Regions from separate parts of the Citrobacter farmeri genome, predicted to be linked through region 3. Evidence: predicted binding sites of a transcription regulator. Region 3 holds the regulator's gene; each other region holds the start of a gene.
What was found. The regulator LexA, encoded in region 3, represses DNA repair genes until DNA is damaged. The targets are predictions, from matches to a motif close to TNCTGTATGTACATACAGNA.
Positions count from the first base shown of each region.

Region 1: metR (HTH-type transcriptional regulator MetR) is a predicted target of LexA. The motif match lies at 3,129-3,148, and genes of this name have one in related genera.
Region 2: uvrB (excinuclease ABC subunit UvrB) is a predicted target of LexA. The motif match lies at 4,095-4,114, and genes of this name have one in related genera.

Region 1 covers NZ_CP077291.1:41,863-48,380, forward strand. Annotated here, with positions in the region: gene pldB (lysophospholipase L2) at 1-467, shown strand, start outside; gene yigL (sugar/pyridoxal phosphate phosphatase YigL) at 476-1,276, shown strand; gene I6L53_RS00230 (carboxylate/amino acid/amine transporter) at 1,357-2,256, shown strand; gene metR (HTH-type transcriptional regulator MetR) at 2,144-3,097, opposite strand; gene metE (5-methyltetrahydropteroyltriglutamate--homocysteine S-methyltransferase) at 3,215-5,476, shown strand; gene I6L53_RS00245 (dienelactone hydrolase family protein) at 5,515-6,324, opposite strand.
Region 2 covers NZ_CP077291.1:3,124,846-3,131,363, reverse strand. Annotated here, with positions in the region: gene bioB (biotin synthase BioB) at 11-1,051, shown strand; gene bioF (8-amino-7-oxononanoate synthase) at 1,048-2,205, shown strand; gene bioC (malonyl-ACP O-methyltransferase BioC) at 2,189-2,944, shown strand; gene bioD (dethiobiotin synthase) at 2,937-3,623, shown strand; gene uvrB (excinuclease ABC subunit UvrB) at 4,188-6,209, shown strand; gene yvcK (uridine diphosphate-N-acetylglucosamine-binding protein YvcK) at 6,244-6,518, opposite strand, start outside.
Region 3 covers NZ_CP077291.1:333,033-339,550, forward strand. Annotated here, with positions in the region: gene ubiC (chorismate lyase) at 155-652, shown strand; gene ubiA (4-hydroxybenzoate octaprenyltransferase) at 665-1,537, shown strand; gene plsB (glycerol-3-phosphate 1-O-acyltransferase PlsB) at 1,669-4,089, opposite strand; gene I6L53_RS01535 (diacylglycerol kinase) at 4,259-4,627, shown strand; gene lexA (transcriptional repressor LexA) at 4,751-5,359, shown strand; gene dinF (MATE family efflux transporter DinF) at 5,444-6,518, shown strand, end outside.

The sequences.
Region 1 (6,518 bases), 290 kb from region 3:
GCCATCAGCGTATCCGGGAAGGGTATGCGATTGGCACAGGACGTTGGCGGGCATTGCCTTTTGGCATGAATTTATTAACCCACAGTCGACAGCGCTATCGGCGTAATTTGCGTTTTTATGCGGATGAGCCGCAACTGCGTGTCGGCGGCCCGACGTATCACTGGGTACGGGAAGGTATCCTGGCGGCTGAACAGGTGCTGGCAGGCGCGCGTGATGACGCCACGCCAACCCTGCTGATTCAGGCCGAAGAAGAGCGTGTGGTGGATAACCGCATGCACGAACGTTTTTGTGAACTCCGCGCCGCAGCGGGCCACCCTGTCGAAGGGGGTCATCCGCTGGTTATTAAAGGCGCTTACCATGAGATCCTTTTTGAAAAGGACGCTATGCGCTCAGTTGCGCTTCAGGCTATTGTTGATTTTTTCAACAAGCATAACTCATCAGCGGAAACCGCTTTGCTTAGAGGTTGAATTTTTATATGTATCAGGTTGTTGCGTCTGATTTAGATGGCACACTGCTTTCTCCCGACCATACCCTATCCCCCTACGCGAAAGAAACGCTGAAGCTGCTGACCGCGCGTGGCGTTAATTTTGTTTTTGCGACGGGTCGTCATCATGTCGACGTGGGACAGATCCGTGATAATTTGGGGATTAAGTCCTGGATGATCACCTCCAACGGTGCGCGGGTGCATGACATGGATGGAAATCTGGTGTTTACCCATAACCTGGATCGCGACATTGCCAGCGATCTGTTTGGCGTGGTGAACACTAACCCGGATATCATTACCAACGTTTATCGTGATGACGAATGGTTTATGAACCGCCATCGTCCGGATGAAATGCGCTTTTTCAAAGAGGCGGTATTCCATTACACGCTGTTTGAACCCGGTTTACTTGAGCCGGAAGGCGTCAGCAAAGTGTTCTTTACCAGCCATTCTCATGACGTTCTGCTGCCGCTGGAACAGGCCATTAATGCGCGCTGGGGCGATCGCGTAAACGTGAGTTTCTCCACGCTCACTTGCCTGGAAGTGATGGCGGGCGGCGTGTCGAAAGGTCATGCGCTGGAAGCGGTTGCCAAAGCGATGGGTTACAGCCTTAAAGACTGCATCGCTTTTGGCGATGGCATGAACGACGCTGAAATGTTATCGATGGCGGGTAAAGGCTGCATTATGGGCAATGCTCACCAGCGCCTGAAGGATTTGCATCCGGAACTGGAAGTGATTGGTATCAACGTTGATGACGCGGTACCGCACTATCTGCGCGATCTTTTCTTGCGCTAAAATGATTGCCTGTTAATTAATCAGTTGTCAACTTAACTCTCCGCTACAATGGATACTCCTTATTCTAAGAGATATCCATTGTGGCGTTACTTATCATCACCACGATCCTGTGGGCCTTCTCCTTCAGTTTGTTTGGTGAGTACCTTGCCGGACACGTCGATAGCTATTTTGCGGTGCTGGTTAGGGTTGGTCTGGCGGCGCTGGTATTCCTGCCTTTCCTGCGTACGCGTGGGCACGGCCTGAAAACTATCGGCCTGTACATGCTGGTGGGTGCCATGCAGCTTGGCATCATGTATATGCTGAGTTTCCACGCTTATCTCTACCTGACCGTCTCTGAACTGCTGCTGTTTACCGTGTTGACGCCTCTCTATATCACGCTGATTTACGATCTGATGAGCAAGCGGCGGCTGCGCTGGGGCTATGCTTTCAGTGCGCTGCTGGCGGTGATTGGCGCAGGGATTATTCGCTATGACCAGGTAACCGATCATTTCTGGACTGGCCTGCTGCTGGTACAACTTTCCAACATTAGCTTTGCCATCGGGATGGTGGGCTATAAGCGCCTGATGGAGACGCGCCCGATGCCGCAGCATAACGCGTTTGCATGGTTTTACATCGGCGCGTTTCTGGTGGCTGTGGTTGCCTGGTTCATGCTCGGCAATACGCAGAAAATGCCGGAGACGACACTCCAGTGGGGCATTCTGGTATTCCTGGGCGTGGCGGCTTCAGGGATCGGCTACTTCATGTGGAACTACGGTGCCACGCAGGTCGATGCGGGCACGCTGGGCATTATGAACAACATGCATGTGCCCGCAGGACTGCTGGTTAATCTGGCAATCTGGCACCAACAACCTCACTGGCCGAGCTTTATTACGGGTGCGATTGTGATACTGGCGTCACTGTGGGTGCATCGAAAATGGGTCGCTCCGCGCTCCGTACAAACGGCAGATGCTCGCAGGCGTGATTGCGCGCCGATCGAATAAACGCCTCGGTCACCGGCTGGCGCTGCTCGCCGTCACGCACGGCGGCGTACAGGCGGCTCCACAAGCCATCCCCCAGGGGTCTGGTTACCACCAGACCCTGGCGCTCAAAACTCTCCACAACCCAGTGCGGCAGAGCGGCAATGCCCATGTTTGCTGCCACCATCTGAATCAACAGCAGGGTGTTATCCACACTTTTCAGTGACGGACTGACCCCCGCTGGCTGGAGAAAATGTCGCCAGACGTCCAGTCGACTGCGCTGTACCGGATAAATCAGCAGCGTTTCGCTGGCTAAATCTTCCGGCGTTACCTGCGTCTTGCTGGTCAGCGGATGATCGGGGGCCAGCACCAGCCGGACTTCAAAATCAAACATTGGCGAATAGTGCAGCCCGCTGCGCGGCAGAATGTCAGAGGTCATCACCAGATCCAGTTCGTCCTGCTGGAGCGCGGGCTGGGGATCAAACGTCACGCCGGATTTAAAATCCATCTCCACCTGCGGCCATTTGGCACGGAAGTTTTCCAGCGCCGGGGTCAGCCACTGAATACAGCTATGACACTCAATCGCGATGCGCAAACGAGTCTGCTGCGGTTCGTTGCAGGCCTGCAACGCGCGGTTAATTTGCGGCAGGACCTGACCGGCCAGTTGCAACAGGATCTCACCCTGAGGGGTGAAACGCAGCGGCTGGCTTTTACGAATAAATAACCGAAAGCCAAGGCGCTGCTCCAGATCGCTGAACTGGTGAGACAGGGCGGATTGGGTCTGATGCAGCGTCGCCGCGGCGGCGGCCAGTGACCCGGTATTCCGCAACGCCTGGAGCGTTTTCAGGTGTTTAATCTCGATCATGAAAGTCCTTCACTTCGGCATGAACAAATTGCGCTTGAGGAATATACAGTACTTGCGAATTATAGCAGTGTAAACATCTGGACGGCTAAAACCTGCAAATATTCTAAGAGGCATACAATGACAATACTGAATCACACCCTCGGTTTCCCTCGCGTTGGCCTGCGTCGCGAGCTGAAAAAAGCGCAAGAAAGCTACTGGGCGGGCAATGTGACCCGTGAAGAATTACTGGCGGTAGGCCGCGAGCTGCGAGCGCGCCACTGGGATCAACAAAAGCAAGCGGGTATCGATCTTCTGCCGGTGGGTGACTTTGCCTGGTATGACCATGTTCTGACCACCAGCCTGCTGCTCGGCAACGTGCCGGCTCGTCATCAGAACAAAGACGGTTCCGTCGACATTGACACCCTGTTTCGCATTGGTCGCGGTCGCGCGCCGACCGGTGAACCGGCTGCCGCGGCGGAAATGACCAAATGGTTTAACACCAACTACCACTACATGGTGCCGGAGTTTGTTAAAGGCCAGCAGTTCAAACTGACCTGGACACAACTGCTGGAAGAAGTGGATGAAGCGCTGGCGCTGGGCCACAAGGTGAAACCTGTGCTGCTGGGACCGGTGACTTATCTGTGGCTCGGCAAAGTGAAAGGCGAACAGTTTGACCGTCTGAGCCTGCTTAACGATATCCTGCCGGTTTACCAGCAGGTGCTGGCGGAACTGGCAAAACGTGGCATCGAGTGGGTACAGATTGACGAACCGGCGTTAGTGCTGGAGCTGCCGCAGGCGTGGCTGAACGCTTTTAAACCGGCCTACGATGCGCTTTCCGGGAAAGTGAAACTGCTGCTGACCACCTATTTTGAAGGTGTGACGCCAAACCTTGATGCCATTGCCGCGCTGCCGGTGCAGGGACTGCACGTTGACCTGGTCCACGGCAAAGATGACGTGACGGCGTTGCACAAACGCCTGCCATCTGACTGGCTGCTGTCTGCCGGTCTGGTGAACGGTCGCAACGTCTGGCGCGCTGACCTGACAGCGAAGTATGCGCAAATTAAAGATATTGTTGGCGAACGAGCGTTATGGGTTGCTTCGTCCTGCTCTCTGCTGCACAGTCCGATCGACCTGAACGTCGAAACGCGGCTGGATGCGGAAGTGAAGAGCTGGTTTGCCTTTGCCCTGCAAAAATGTTGCGAACTGGCGCTGCTGCGCGATGCGCTGAACAGTGGTGATACCGCCGCCATTACCGAATGGAGTGCACCGATTCAGGCACGTCGTCACTCAACTCGAGTGCACAATGCGGCTGTGAAAAAGCGTCTGGCGGCTATTACCGCTCAGGACAGCCAGCGCGCAAATGCCTATGAAGTGCGTGCCGAAGCTCAGCGCGCCCGCTTTAAACTGCCCGCCTGGCCAACCACCACGATAGGCTCTTTCCCACAAACCACGGAAATTCGCGGTTTGCGTCTGGATTTCAAAAAAGGCCAGCTTGATGCGAACCACTACCGTACCGGTATTGCGGAACATATTAAGCAGGCAATTGTTGAGCAGGAACGTCTGGGTCTGGATGTGCTGGTTCACGGTGAAGCCGAGCGTAATGACATGGTGGAGTATTTTGGCGAGCACCTTGATGGTTTCGTTTTTACCCAGAATGGCTGGGTACAGAGCTACGGTTCACGCTGCGTAAAACCACCGGTGGTGATCGGCGACGTCAGCCGCCCGGAAGCGATTACCGTCGAGTGGGCGAAATACGCCCAGTCTCTGACCGACAAACCGGTAAAAGGCATGTTGACCGGCCCGGTTACCATTCTCTGCTGGTCCTTCCCGCGTGAAGATGTCAGTCGTGAAACGATTGCCAAACAGATCGCGCTGGCGCTTCGTGACGAGGTGGCGGATCTGGAGGCTGCAGGGATCGGTATTATCCAGATCGATGAGCCAGCACTGCGTGAAGGACTTCCGTTGCGCCGTAGCGACTGGGATGCCTATCTGGCGTGGGGCGTGGAGGCTTTTCGCATCAACGCAGCGGTGGCGAAGGACGATACCCAAATCCACACCCACATGTGTTACTGCGAGTTTAACGACATCATGGATTCTATCGCCGCGCTGGATGCCGATGTGATCACCATTGAAACCTCACGTTCCGACATGGAGTTGCTGGAGTCGTTTGAAGAGTTTGACTATCCGAACGAAATTGGACCAGGCGTGTATGACATTCACTCGCCGAACGTCCCGAGCGTGGAGTGGATTGAGGCGCTGTTGCAAAAAGCGGCGCAGCGTATCCCGGCTGAACGCCTGTGGGTGAACCCGGACTGTGGCCTGAAAACCCGTGGCTGGCCGGAAACCCGTGCAGCGCTGGCGAATATGGTTCAGGCAGCACAGAATTTGCGTCAGGCGTGATCCTGAAAAAGCTGGCCCGGTGAGTACCGGGCCAGAACTTATTTCTTACTTCCGTACTGCGCAAACCACGCCAGCATCCTTTGCCAGCCGTCTTTGGCGGATTCTTCGTGATAGCTCGAGCGATAGTCGGCATTGAAGGCGTGACCGGCATCGGGATAGACGATAATCTCCGTGTTGGCGTTAGCGGCGCGTAGCGCCTGGCGCATGGTCTCCACGCTTTCCTGCGAAATACTGTTATCCTGACCGCCGTACAAACCTAGCACCGGGGCGTTCAGATCGGTCGCCACGTCGACAGGATGTTTTGGCGAATTCAACGTCTTATCACCCACCAGCTTTCCATACCAGGCCACGGCGGCTTTCAACTGCGGGTTATGTGCCGCGTACAGCCAGGCAATGCGTCCACCCCAACAAAAGCCAGTGATCATCAGGCGATGTACATCCCCACCGTTACGGGACGCCCAACTGGCGACGTGATCCAGATCGGCCAGTACCTGAGAGTCCGGCACTTTTGCCACCAGACCGCTGAGCAGGGTGGGAATATCGGCGAAATCATTCGGATCGCCCTCGCGGAAATAGAGTTCCGGCGCGATAGCCAGATACCCCTCCAGTGCCAGACGACGGCAGATGTCCCGGATATGTTCATGCACACCAAAGATTTCCTGCACTACAATGACCACAGGCAGTGGGCCATCGTTTTTTTTCGGGCGCGCGTGATACGCCGGCATATCGTCACCCTGGGAAGGGATTGAGGTAATACCCGCGACAATGGTGTCGTCCGGAGTATGAACTGAGGTAGAGGCAATAGGGGATGCTGCAGGTGCAAAACCGGTTTGTGGTGTTGATGTCATGGTATTCTCCGTACCCTTAGAAAAATAGCGCACTATTAACTATAGACAGCCTTTAACCATTCACACTGCCTCAAACGGTTCGCTTTTTGTTCGAAGAAAGCGAAAATCGGACTGTTAATGTGATTTGAGTCACTTTTTACAGGTAAGTCTATGCAACTTAATTGCATCATGGTGATGAGAATCACGAAAATATC
Region 2 (6,518 bases), 2.1 Mb from region 3:
GTATAAAATTATGACCACTCATTCTCGCTGGACGCTGTCGCAAGTCACCGAATTATTTGAGAAACCGCTGCTGGATCTGCTGTTCGAGGCGCAGCAAATCCACCGTCAGCATTTCGACCCTCGTCAGGTACAGGTCAGTACGCTGTTGTCGATCAAAACCGGCGCCTGCCCGGAAGACTGCAAATACTGCCCACAAAGTTCGCGCTATAAAACAGGTCTCGAATCTGAGCGGCTGATGGAAGTCGAACAGGTGCTGGAATCGGCGCGTAAAGCAAAGAACGCCGGTTCTACCCGTTTCTGCATGGGGGCGGCGTGGAAGAACCCGCACGAACGTGACATGCCGTATTTGCAGCAAATGGTTCAGGGAGTGAAAGCGATGGGGCTGGAAGCCTGCATGACGCTCGGCACGCTCGATGAGTCTCAGGCGCAGCGCCTGGCGGAAGCGGGTCTGGACTATTACAACCATAACCTCGATACGTCGCCGGAATTTTACGGCAATATCATCACCACCCGTTCCTACCAGGAGCGTCTCGACACGCTGGATAAAGTGCGCGAGGCCGGGATCAAAGTTTGTTCCGGCGGCATCGTCGGTCTGGGCGAAACGGTGACAGATCGTGCCGGGCTACTTCTGCAACTGGCAAACCTGCCGACCCCGCCGGAAAGCGTACCCATCAACATGCTGGTGAAGGTGAAAGGCACGCCGCTGGCGGATAACGACGACGTCGATGCGTTTGATTTTATTCGCACCATTGCCGTGGCGCGTATCATGATGCCGACCTCTTACGTCCGTTTGTCCGCCGGTCGCGAGCAGATGAATGAACAAACGCAGGCCATGTGCTTTATGGCCGGGGCCAACTCCATTTTCTACGGTTGCAAACTGCTCACCACGCCAAACCCGGAGGAGGACAAAGATCTGCAGCTCTTCCATAAGCTGGGGCTGAATCCACAGCAGACCGCGGTCCTCGCGGGGGATAACGAGCAGCGTGCGCGTCTCGAACAGGCGTTGCTGACGCCGGATACCGATGATTACTACAACGCGGCTGCCGTATGACCTGGCAACAGAAAATCGACGATGCGCTGGCGGCGCGTCGTTCGGCAGATACTTTGCGCCGACGTTACGCGGTCGCGCAGGGAGCCGGTCGCTGGCTGGAGGTGAATGACCGGCGTTATCTCAATTTCTCCAGTAATGATTATCTGGGCCTAAGCGACCATCCGCATATCGTTCGCGCCTGGCAACTGGGAGCGGAACGGTTTGGGGTCGGCAGCGGCGGCTCGGGCCACGTCAGCGGTTATTCCATCGCCCACCAGCAGCTGGAAGAGGAACTGGCCGACTGGCTCGGCTATCCCCGCGCGCTGCTGTTTATCTCCGGTTTCGCCGCAAACCAGGCGGTGATTACCGCGCTAATGGAAAAAGATGATCGGATTGTTGCTGACCGCCTCAGCCATGCTTCGCTGCTGGAAGCGGCCAGCCTGAGTCCAGCCCCGCTTCGCCGCTTTACCCATAACGACCCGTCGCATCTCGCGCGCCTGCTTGACGCCCGCTGTTCGGGACGACAGCTGGTGGTGACTGAGGGGGTGTTCAGTATGGATGGCGACAGCGCGCCGCTGGCGGAAATTCAGCGTGCTGCACAGGCGCACAGGGCCTGGCTGTTGGTGGATGATGCCCACGGTATTGGCGTGAATGGAGAAGAGGGACGCGGAAGCTGCTGGCAGCAGCGGGTAAAACCGGAATTGTTGGTCGTGACGTTCGGTAAAGGCTTTGGTGTCAGCGGTGCGGCGATCCTGTGCTCTGAAAGCGTTGCTGATTATCTGCTGCAGTTCGCCCGTCATCTGATTTACAGCACCAGCATGCCGCCTGCGCAGGCGATGGCGCTACAGGCCTCGCTTTCGGTGATTCGCAGTCAGGACGGTGACGCACGCAGGGAGAAACTGGCGAAGCTTATCCAGCGCTTTCGTTCGGCAATCAATCATGCCGATTTCACGCTGGCGCAGTCGCACAGTGCCATCCAGCCGCTGATTGTCGGCGATAACGCACGCGCTTTGCAGCTGGCGGACACCTTACGCCATCAGGGCTGCTGGGTCACGGCTATCCGGCCACCGACCGTGCCCGTTGGCACGGCCCGCCTGCGCCTGACGATAACCCAGGGGCATGAACCTAAGGATATCGATCGTTTGCTGGAGGTGCTGCATGGGACAAGTGAATAAGCAGGCTGTCGCGGCGGCGTTTGGCCGCGCGGCAGCGCACTATGAGCAGCATGCCACATTGCAGCGCCTGAGCGCTGACGCGTTGCTGGCGCAACTGCCGCATCGCCCGTTTTTGCAGGTGCTGGATGCCGGCTGCGGGCCGGGGCGTCTGAGCTGCTACTGGCGCGAGCGGGGCAGTCAGGTTACCGCACTGGATCTCTCTGACCGGATGCTGGACGAGGCGCGTCGTCAGAATGTGGCGCATCACTACCTTGCCGGAGACATCGAGTCGCTGCCGTTAGCCAGCGCGACGTTCGACCTGGCCTGGAGCAATCTGGCCGTGCAGTGGTGTGACAGTCTGCATCATGCGCTAAGCGAACTTTACCGGGTCGTACGTCCTGGCGGCTGTGTGGCTTTCACCACGCTGGCCCAGGACTCGCTGCCAGAACTTCATCAGGCCTGGCGCGCGGTGGATAACCGGGCGCATGGCAACCGGTTTTTATCTTGTGAGGCCTTGTGTGATGCGATGCGCGGCTGGCAGGGAGAGCATCAGTCGATCTCCCTGACGCTGGAGTTTGATGACGCCCTGAGCGCCATGCGCTCACTGAAAGGTATCGGCGCGACCCATTTGCACGAGGGGCGCGCGTCGGGCGTTTTAACCCGCTCGCAGTTGCAGCAGCTGCAGCTGGCCTGGCCCCAGCGGCAGGGGAAATATCCTCTGACCTACCATCTTTTTGCAGGAGTGATTGAACGTGACTAAACGTTATTTTGTTACCGGCACCGATACGGAAGTCGGTAAAACCGTCGCCAGTTGTGCGTTATTACAGGCGGCGCGCAGTCTGGGCTACCGGACGGCCGGATACAAGCCGGTGGCGTCCGGCAGTGAAATGACGCCAGAGGGATTACGCAACAGTGACGCCCTGGCGCTTCAGCGCAACAGCGGTCTGGCGCTGGAGTATGCGGCGGTGAATCCTTACACCTTCGCGGAACCCACTTCGCCGCATATCATTAGCGCCGATGAGGGGAAACCGATTCGTGCTGACGTGCTGTCAGACGGGCTACGCGCGCTGGACGCACAGGCGGAATGGCTGTTGGTAGAAGGCGCAGGCGGTTGGTTTACACCGCTTGCGGAGGATTATACCTTCGCTGACTGGGTTCAGAGTGAACGGTTGCCGGTGATCCTGGTCGTTGGCGTGAAGCTGGGGTGTATTAACCATGCCATGCTGACAGCGCAGGCTGTAGAACAGGCGGGGCTCCTGCTTGCCGGATGGGTGGCGAATGACGTTACGCCGCCGGGAAAACGCCACCCTGAGTATATGGCGACGCTTCAGCGGGTTATCCCTGCGCCGCTGTTGGGTGAAATCCCGTGGCTGGCGGCCGGAGCTGAAAATGCGGCCACAGGACAATATCTGGATCTCTCTTTGCTCTTGGATGAGTAAAACGCAAAATTGCGAGCAAGATCTCGCCTGCCAGGGGCACTCCGTTAGCTGATAAAAATCAAAATTTAGCGATAATTTTTTTTTATGTGCGTCCTGGCGGGTCGAACCGGGAATTTGCCAGGCGGCAGACCATACGGCCTGCAGGCAGTTATCCACCATTCCTGTGGATAACCTTGTGTATTAGAGTTAGAAAACGCAGGGCAAGCGAGAGAATACGCGGCTTCCAGCCGAATTGATGCGAAAGACGGCTTTACAAAATAGTCTTTGTTTTACAGCTCGTTAGATAAAATCAATGGCTGTCATATTGTGGTCATTGAATGCAATAAAACTTTCATAACACATCTTGACAATGTTAACGAAGTCATTGGTCTGGGGATAAACCCGCTTCCTGGTATAATATCTTGTCAGCGATGAAATTTTAGCCGTCTCCGATCCGATTTTATCACGCGTAACACAAATATTATGAGGCGTTACTGTTTTTTCATCCAGTATATTTTACTGGCAATATTATCTTCTGCGAGTAAAATTACACACCTGCCCGCCCATTCCTTCAGGTAGCTGCTCATGAGTAAACCGTTCAAACTGAATTCCGCATTTAAACCTTCCGGCGATCAGCCTGAGGCAATACGACGCCTGGAAGAGGGACTGGAGGACGGCCTGGCGCACCAGACGCTGCTTGGCGTAACGGGGTCAGGGAAAACGTTCACTATCGCCAATGTGATTGCCGATCTACAGCGCCCGACGATGGTGCTGGCACCCAACAAAACGCTGGCGGCGCAGCTGTATGGCGAAATGAAAGAGTTTTTCCCGGATAACGCCGTCGAGTATTTCGTCTCTTACTACGACTATTATCAGCCGGAAGCGTACGTTCCCAGCTCTGATACCTTCATCGAAAAGGATGCGTCGGTGAACGAACACATTGAGCAAATGCGTTTGTCTGCCACCAAAGCATTGCTGGAGCGCCGTGACGTGATCGTCGTGGCGTCCGTTTCTGCTATCTATGGTCTGGGCGACCCGGATTTGTATCTGAAGATGATGCTGCATTTGACGGTGGGCATGATTATCGATCAGCGCGCCATTTTGCGTCGACTGGCCGAACTGCAATATACCCGTAACGATCAGGCTTTCCAGCGCGGGACTTTCCGCGTGCGCGGTGAGGTGATCGATATCTTCCCGGCGGAATCCGACGATATTGCACTGCGCGTTGAACTGTTTGACGAAGAGGTGGAGCGTCTGTCGCTGTTTGATCCGCTGACCGGGCAGGTGGAATCCACCATTTCGCGCTACACCATCTACCCTAAAACGCACTACGTGACCCCGCGTGAACGCATTGTACAAGCGATGGAAGAGATCAAAGTCGAACTGGCCGATCGTCGCAAAGTCCTGCTCGCCAATGACAAACTGCTGGAAGAGCAGCGTCTGAGCCAACGTACTCAGTTTGATCTGGAGATGATGAACGAGCTGGGCTACTGCTCAGGGATTGAAAACTACTCGCGCTTTCTGTCAGGACGCGGGCCGGGTGAGCCACCGCCGACGTTGTTTGACTATTTGCCCGCCGACGGTTTGTTGGTGGTGGATGAGTCCCACGTGACTATCCCGCAGATTGGCGGGATGTATCGTGGCGACCGCGCGCGTAAAGAGACGCTGGTGGAGTATGGTTTCCGTCTGCCGTCGGCGCTGGATAACCGCCCGTTAAAGTTCGAAGAGTTTGAAGCGCTTGCACCGCAAACGATCTATGTTTCTGCGACGCCGGGCAATTATGAGCTGGAGAAATCAGGCGGCGATGTGGTTGATCAGGTCGTGCGCCCGACAGGGTTGCTGGATCCGGTGATTGAAGTACGTCCGGTAGCAACGCAGGTAGACGATCTGCTCTCTGAGATCCGCAAACGTGCGCAGATCAACGAACGTGTCCTGGTAACCACGCTGACTAAACGGATGGCGGAAGATCTCACCGAGTATCTGGAAGAACACGGCGAGCGGGTGCGCTATCTGCACTCGGACATCGACACCGTAGAGCGTATGGAAATCATTCGTGACCTGCGTCTGGGCGAGTTTGATGTGCTGGTGGGGATCAACCTGTTGCGTGAAGGTCTCGACATGCCGGAGGTGTCGCTGGTGGCGATTCTCGATGCTGACAAGGAAGGGTTCCTGCGTTCCGAACGTTCGCTGATTCAGACCATTGGTCGTGCGGCGCGTAACATTAACGGCAAAGCGATTCTCTACGGCGACAAAATTACGGCCTCAATGGCGAAGGCGATTAGCGAAACCGAACGCCGTCGCGAGAAACAGCAGCAGTACAACGAAGAGCACGGCATTATCCCGCAGGGCCTGAATAAAAAAGTGGTCGATATTCTGGCGCTGGGGCAGAACATTGCGAAAACCAGGGCGAAGGGCAGAGGCAAGTCGCGTTCCTCGGCGGCGTCGGATGTGGTCGAACTGGACATGACGCCAAAAGCGCTGCAGCAGAAAATTCACGAGCTGGAAGGGCAGATGATGCAGCATGCGCAGAACCTGGAGTTCGAAGAGGCCGCGCAGATTCGCGATCAACTGCATCAGCTGCGTGAACTGTTTATCGCGGCTTCGTGAGAGACTACCGGATGGCGGTGCAGCAATGCACCGTTTACCGCAGGGCCTGTACGGCTTTCTCCAGCGCGTTGTGTAATAACTGGCGGTCATGGCGATAGGGAATATCGCTGGCCTCCAGCACTTCCTGAATGACCACCCGGTCACTGACGGCAGAGATATCTACCTTCGGCCCCACGATAACCGCATCAACGACTTTCTTGCCAACGTACTGCTCCATAATGGTTAGCTTATCGATAAGCGTCAGGCTTGCGGCCGGGATGCTCAGTTCCCGACCCAGATTACCGATATAAACCATGGGTGCCTGTGTGC
Region 3 (6,518 bases):
ACAACTGGTGCGTCATCTGGCGCACCTTTTTTTTAGCATTTCCTGCGACTTGTTACGTTTCTGTTGCGCAACAGATCACTTAATTATGTTTCCATCTCCCGTAAGCTCTTTTCTGCGATACAATGCCTTTCAGTTATGAAACGGAGAGTCAGGCATGTCACACCCCGCGTTAACGCAACTGCGTGCGCTGCGCTATTTTGAAGAGATCCCCGCCCTGGACCCAGAACAGCTCGACTGGCTGCTACTGGAAGATTCCATGACAATACGTTTTGAGCAGCAGGGGAAACGGGTCACTGTGACACTGATCAGGGAAGGATTTGTGGGTCAAAATGAGGTGGTGGAAGAGCTAACCCGACTGCCAAAAGAACCCCGCTACTGGCTGCGTGAAATCCTGTTATGTGCCGATGATGAACCCTGGTTGGCCGGACGAACCGTGGTGCCTGAATCCACGCTGTCTGGCCCCGAACTGGCCTTACAAAATTTGGGCAAGACTCCGCTGGGGCGTTATCTGTTTACATCATCGACATTGACCCGAGATTTTATTGAAATTGGTTGTGATGCCGGGCTGTGGGGACGCCGTTCCCGACTGCGACTGAGCGGTAAGCCGCTGATGTTGACCGAACTGTTTTTACCTGCATCACCGTTGTACTAAGAGGAAAATAAAATGGAGTGGAGTCTGACGCAGAATAAGCTGCTGGCGTTTCACCGCTTAATGCGTACGGATAAGCCCATCGGCGCCTTACTGCTGCTCTGGCCGACGCTGTGGGCGCTCTGGGTGGCGACCCCTGGCGTCCCTCAATGGTGGATCCTGGCGGTGTTTGTCGCCGGGGTTTGGCTGATGCGTGCCGCCGGATGCGTGGTTAATGACTATGCCGATCGGAAATTCGACGGGCACGTTAAACGCACGGCGAACCGCCCGTTGCCCAGCGGCGCGGTGACGGAGAAAGAGGCCAGGACGCTGTTTGTCGTGCTGGTGGTACTCTCTTTCCTGTTGGTGCTGACGCTCAATACCATGACCATTCTGCTGTCGATTGCAGCGCTGGCGCTGGCGTGGGTCTATCCATTTATGAAGCGTTATACCCACCTGCCGCAGGTCGTGCTGGGGGCCGCATTTGGCTGGTCGATTCCGATGGCCTTCGCGGCGGTGAGTGAATCGGTACCGTTGAGCTGCTGGCTGATGTTCCTGGCCAACATTCTGTGGGCGGTGGCCTACGATACGCAGTATGCGATGGTGGACCGCGATGACGATCTGAAAATCGGTATCAAATCAACCGCCATTCTGTTTGGCGAACATGACAAGCTGATCATCGGTATCTTGCAGGTGGCGGTGCTGGCGCTGATGGCGCTAATTGGTTGGCTGAACGGGCTGGGCCTGGGCTATTACTGGTCGGTACTGGTCGCAGGCGCGCTGTTTGCCTGGCAGCAGAAGCTGATTGCCAACCGCGAACGCGAAGCATGCTTTAAAGCGTTCATGAACAATAACTACGTGGGACTGGTATTGTTTATCGGTCTGGCGATGAGTTACTGGCACTTATAAAACATCTTGCCCGATGGCGCTGCGCTTATCGGGCCTACCAAACCGTAAGCCGATGTAGGCCGGATCAGGCGGAACGCCGCCATCCGGCAATCTGACATAAAAAAAGCCGGTCATCTCGACCGGCTTTTTCTTTACTCGCTCTGCGTTGCGCTCTCGATGGTGAGACGTACATCCGACGTGATGAGTTCCGCCAACATCTGATATACCTTCATCGTTTCGCCCGGTTCCGCGTCGCCGGTATCGCTGATGTACCCCTCGTCACGCAGGGTCAGCACCAGTGAACTGAATACCGCCTTGTCGAAAAATTCCGGCGCATTGATACCGTGCAGCACGGACAGACGCTGCGCCACGGTGCGGCTCTCTTTTTCCAGCGTGCCGCGGTTGATCGACGGGTTGGCGCTCAGAAGCCAGAAGGTGATGGCATAGCGTTGCAGCGTTTCGCGCGCACCTGCCGCCAACAGTTGCAGCGTGCGGGAGTGGGCCGGATTGATATGCAGCTCGTCATTCTGCAGTGTAATCAGCCCCTGGCGCTGCATCTCTGCCGTCAGCGCGTCAATCACGCCAGCCAGTTCATCGCGCTCCCAGCGCAGGAACAGTTCGGCTTTTAACATCGGGTAGAGCACGTCAACGTGTTGCAGCAGTGCTTCACGGGAAATATGACGATGCTGGGTCACGATCGCGGCCATCAGTGAAGGTAGCACCAGCATATGCGCGATGTTATTGCGATAGTAGGTCATCAGCACCGCCTGCTCGCGCGGCAGAATGATGATATCGCCAATGGTATCTTTCTCGACTTCGAACTTGTTCATCTGCAACGCGTGATCGATAAGATCGCTCGCGCTGACCGATGGCACAGTCGAATCAGAGGAATACGGCACATTGCGCATCAGATCCAGATAACAGTTGAGCTGCTCGGTCAGTTGCTCGCGGGTCAGCGAACGCTGACGGGAAGCTAACAGCGCGGTGCAGCACAGGTTCATCGCGTTAGCCGCACCCGCGTTGTTAATACGCACCATCAGCTCTGCCGCAATCCCGTTCACTGTCGGCGTCAGCCAGGCCGGACGCACGGCTTCGATAGGATCAATCGACTCGCGCCACTCCGGCACGTGGTGATTCAGGTACGTCATCAACGGCATTGGCTCGCCAAAGTTCACGTAGCCCTGACCGAGATTACGCAGCTTGCTCAAGCCACGCAGCATCTGCGGCAGACTCTCTTTCTCTTTGGTTGCCCCGCGCAGCTCTTTGGCATAGGTCCCCACTTCCATCACATGTTCGTAACCGATGTAAATCGGCACCAGGGTGATCGGACGGGTGCCACCGCGCAGCATCGCCTGAATAGTCATTGATAGCGTGCCGGTTTTCGGATCCAGCAGACGACCCGTACGGGAACGACCGCCTTCGACAAAGTATTCAACCGAGTAGCCGCGGCTGAACAGTTCGCCCAGATACTCACGGAAGACGGTGGAATAGAGCTTATTGCCCTTAAAGGTACGGCGAATAAAGAACGCGCCCAGGCGGCGGAAGATCGGGCCTGCTGGCCAAAAGTTCAGGTTGATACCCGCGGCAATATGCGGTGGCACCAGCCCCTGGTGATAGAGCACGTAGGAGAGCAGCAGATAGTCCATGTGGCTGCGGTGGCAGGGAACATAGACAATTTCGTGCCCGTCGTGCGCCAGTTGGCGAACGCGCTCGGCGTTATGAACGTTGATCCCCTGATAGAGCCGGTTCCAGGTGAAACCCAGGATGCGGTCGGTCAGGCGAATCATTTCGTATGAGAAGTTGGCGGCGATCTCTTCCATCAGCGCAATCGCGTTTTGCTGTGCCTTTTCATGGGAGATTTTCTTGCTGCGCGCTTCATCTTCGACCGCGCGGGCAATCGCTTTGGACGCCAACAGTTTGTTGAAGAGATCCTGACGTGCAGGCAGGCGCGGTCCCACAGCGGCAAGACGCTGACGGGCGAAGTGCATACGCGCCACGCGTGCCAGTTTCTGCGCAATGATTTTATCCGTGCCGTGCTCATCGGCCATTCGGCGCAGGGACACGGAAGGTGAGAAACGGACAAAGCTGTCGCGCCCCAGCCAGGAGACGGCAAAGAATTTCTGGATGCCGTTAAGCATGCGCAGTGGCGGGTTAACCTCACCCTTCTCACGGCCCGGCGAGCGTCCAAACATCACCGACACTGGCACCATTTGCACATCCAGGTCTGGATTGCTGCGATGCAGGTCGAGATAGTTATGGAACAGCTTGATGGACTCTTCTTTCGGTGTGTAATAGGTGAATACCCGCGGTCCGCCGTGAATGAATACATAGCGTGGCAACTGGGTGCCATCGATCTCCAGCGGCACTAACGGGTCGGGGAGATCGTGCGCCAGACATTGCGCGCGCAGCGTCAGCAAGTCCGCTTTGGAGTTGTACGGTAAAACGTACATAATTGGACGAGAGGTATTGAGTCCCAATTCCGGGGCAGGATCTGCCGGAATAGACTTGCTTTTTACCAGTACACTTAATGGTAAATTCAGGATTTTGTAGTAAATTCGTGGCCAGCCGGACATAAACGATGTAAAGCCTCTGGTTAATAATGCAATTGCGTTGCAAGGATATCAGAAAGTCATGTGAATTTCTGGTGTATCCCGTCATACTTCGCGCCGCGTGCCCTAACTCGAATCACATGAGTTAATTAGACAATGTCATTGACGCCAATAATGCAAAAAGGTTCTTTTAATGGCTAATAATACCACTGGATTCACCCGAATTATCAAAGCTGCAGGCTATTCCTGGAAAGGTTTTCGCGCCGCGTGGATTAACGAGGCCGCGTTCCGTCAGGAGAGTGTGGCGGTTTTGCTGGCCGTCGCTATCGCCTGCTGGCTGGATGTGGATGCCATCACGCGCGTTCTATTGATCGGCTCCGTTATGCTGGTCATGATTGTTGAAATTCTGAACAGCGCCATTGAGGCCGTGGTGGACCGTATCGGCTCTGATTATCATGAACTCTCTGGTCGTGCAAAAGATATGGGATCGGCGGCGGTGCTGCTCTCTATCATTGTGGCGCTGATCACCTGGGGCCTCCTGCTGTGGACACATTTTCGCTAAGGTTTTTTCGACCCTGATTCCATAACAGGTTAAATCTGCTGTTGAATGTGCAGTTTGTGGTTCCAAAATCACCTTTAGCTGTATATACTCACAGCATAACTGTATATACACCCAGGGGGCGGAATGAAAGCGTTAACGGCCAGGCAACAAGAGGTGTTTGATCTCATTCGGGATCACATCAGCCAGACAGGTATGCCACCGACGCGTGCGGAGATCGCACAGCGTTTGGGGTTCCGTTCCCCAAACGCGGCTGAAGAACACCTGAAAGCGCTGGCGCGGAAAGGGGCAATTGAAATCGTCTCCGGCGCTTCTCGCGGCATTCGACTGCTGCAGGAAGAAGAAGAGGGGTTACCGCTTATCGGTCGTGTCGCGGCGGGCGAACCACTGTTGGCGCAGCAGCACATCGAAGGCCATTATCAGGTGGACCCGTCTCTGTTTAAGCCGAATGCCGATTTCCTGCTGCGCGTCAGCGGGATGTCGATGAAAGATATCGGTATTATGGATGGCGATCTGTTGGCGGTACACAAAACCCAGGATGTGCGTAACGGCCAGGTGGTTGTGGCGCGTATCGACGACGAAGTGACGGTCAAACGCTTGAAAAAACAGGGCAATAAAGTTGAGTTACTGCCTGAAAACAGCGAATTTAAACCTATCCTGGTTGACCTTCGCGAACAGAATTTCACCATCGAAGGATTGGCCGTTGGCGTCATCCGTAACGGTGAATGGCTGTAGTAATCCTGTAGGCCGGATAAGGCGTTTACGCCGTTATCCGGCACTCTCACCACTCTCGTTATGACCTCTTCTCAGGCTCGCTCCATGCCGTTTTTTGCTTCTGCTGACAAGGCGCTCTGGCGTCTCGCCTTACCTATGATTTTCTCCAATATCACCGTTCCTCTGCTGGGACTGGTGGATACGGCGGTCATTGGTCACCTGGACAGCCCTGTATATCTTGGCGGGGTGGCAGTGGGGGCGACGGCAACGAGTTTTCTGTTCATGCTCCTGCTCTTTTTACGCATGAGCACGACCGGGCTGACGGCGCAGGCGTTCGGCGCGAAGAATCCTCAGGCGCTGGCACGGGCTCTGGTGCAACCGCTGATCCTGGCGTTGGGCGCTGGGGCTATGATTGCGCTCTTTCGCACACCGATTATCGATCTGGCGCTGCACATCGTGGGTGGTAGCGAAGCGGTGCTGGAGCAGGCAAGACGGTTTCTGGCCATTCGCTGGCTGAGCGCTCCGGCGTCGCTGGCGAATCTGGTACTGCTCGGCTGGTTGCTGGGCGTACAGTACGCGCGTGCACCGGTTATTCTGCTGATTGTCGGCAATATTTTGAATATTGTGCTCGACCTTTGGCTGGTGATGGGGCTGCACATGAACGTGCAAGGGGCCGCGCTGGCGACGGTAATCGCGGAATATGCGACGCTGCTGATCGGTTTGTTGATGGTGCGTAAAGTACTGCGCCTGCGTGGTGTCTCCCGCGCCATGCTCAAACAGGCCTGGCGGGGAAATGTACGCCGCCTTCTGGCGCTTAATCGCGACATCATGCTGCGTTCACTGCTGCTGCAGCTCTGCTTTGGCGCGATCACCGTGCTGGGGGCCAGACTGGGCAGCGATATCATCGCCGTTAACGCCGTGTTGATGACGCTGCTGACGTTTACGGCCTATGCGCTGGATGGCTTTGCCTACGCCGTGGAGGCGCATTCCGGTCAGGCTTATGGCGCCCGCGACGGCAGTCAGTTACTGGAAGTCTGGCGTGCGGCGTGCCGTCAGTCAGGCATCGTCGCACTGCTGTTTTCACTGGTCTATTTACTCGCGGGCGAACCGATCGTTGCGCTGCTGACATCACTACCGCAAATCCAACAACTTGCCGATCGCTACCTGGTCTGGCAGGCGA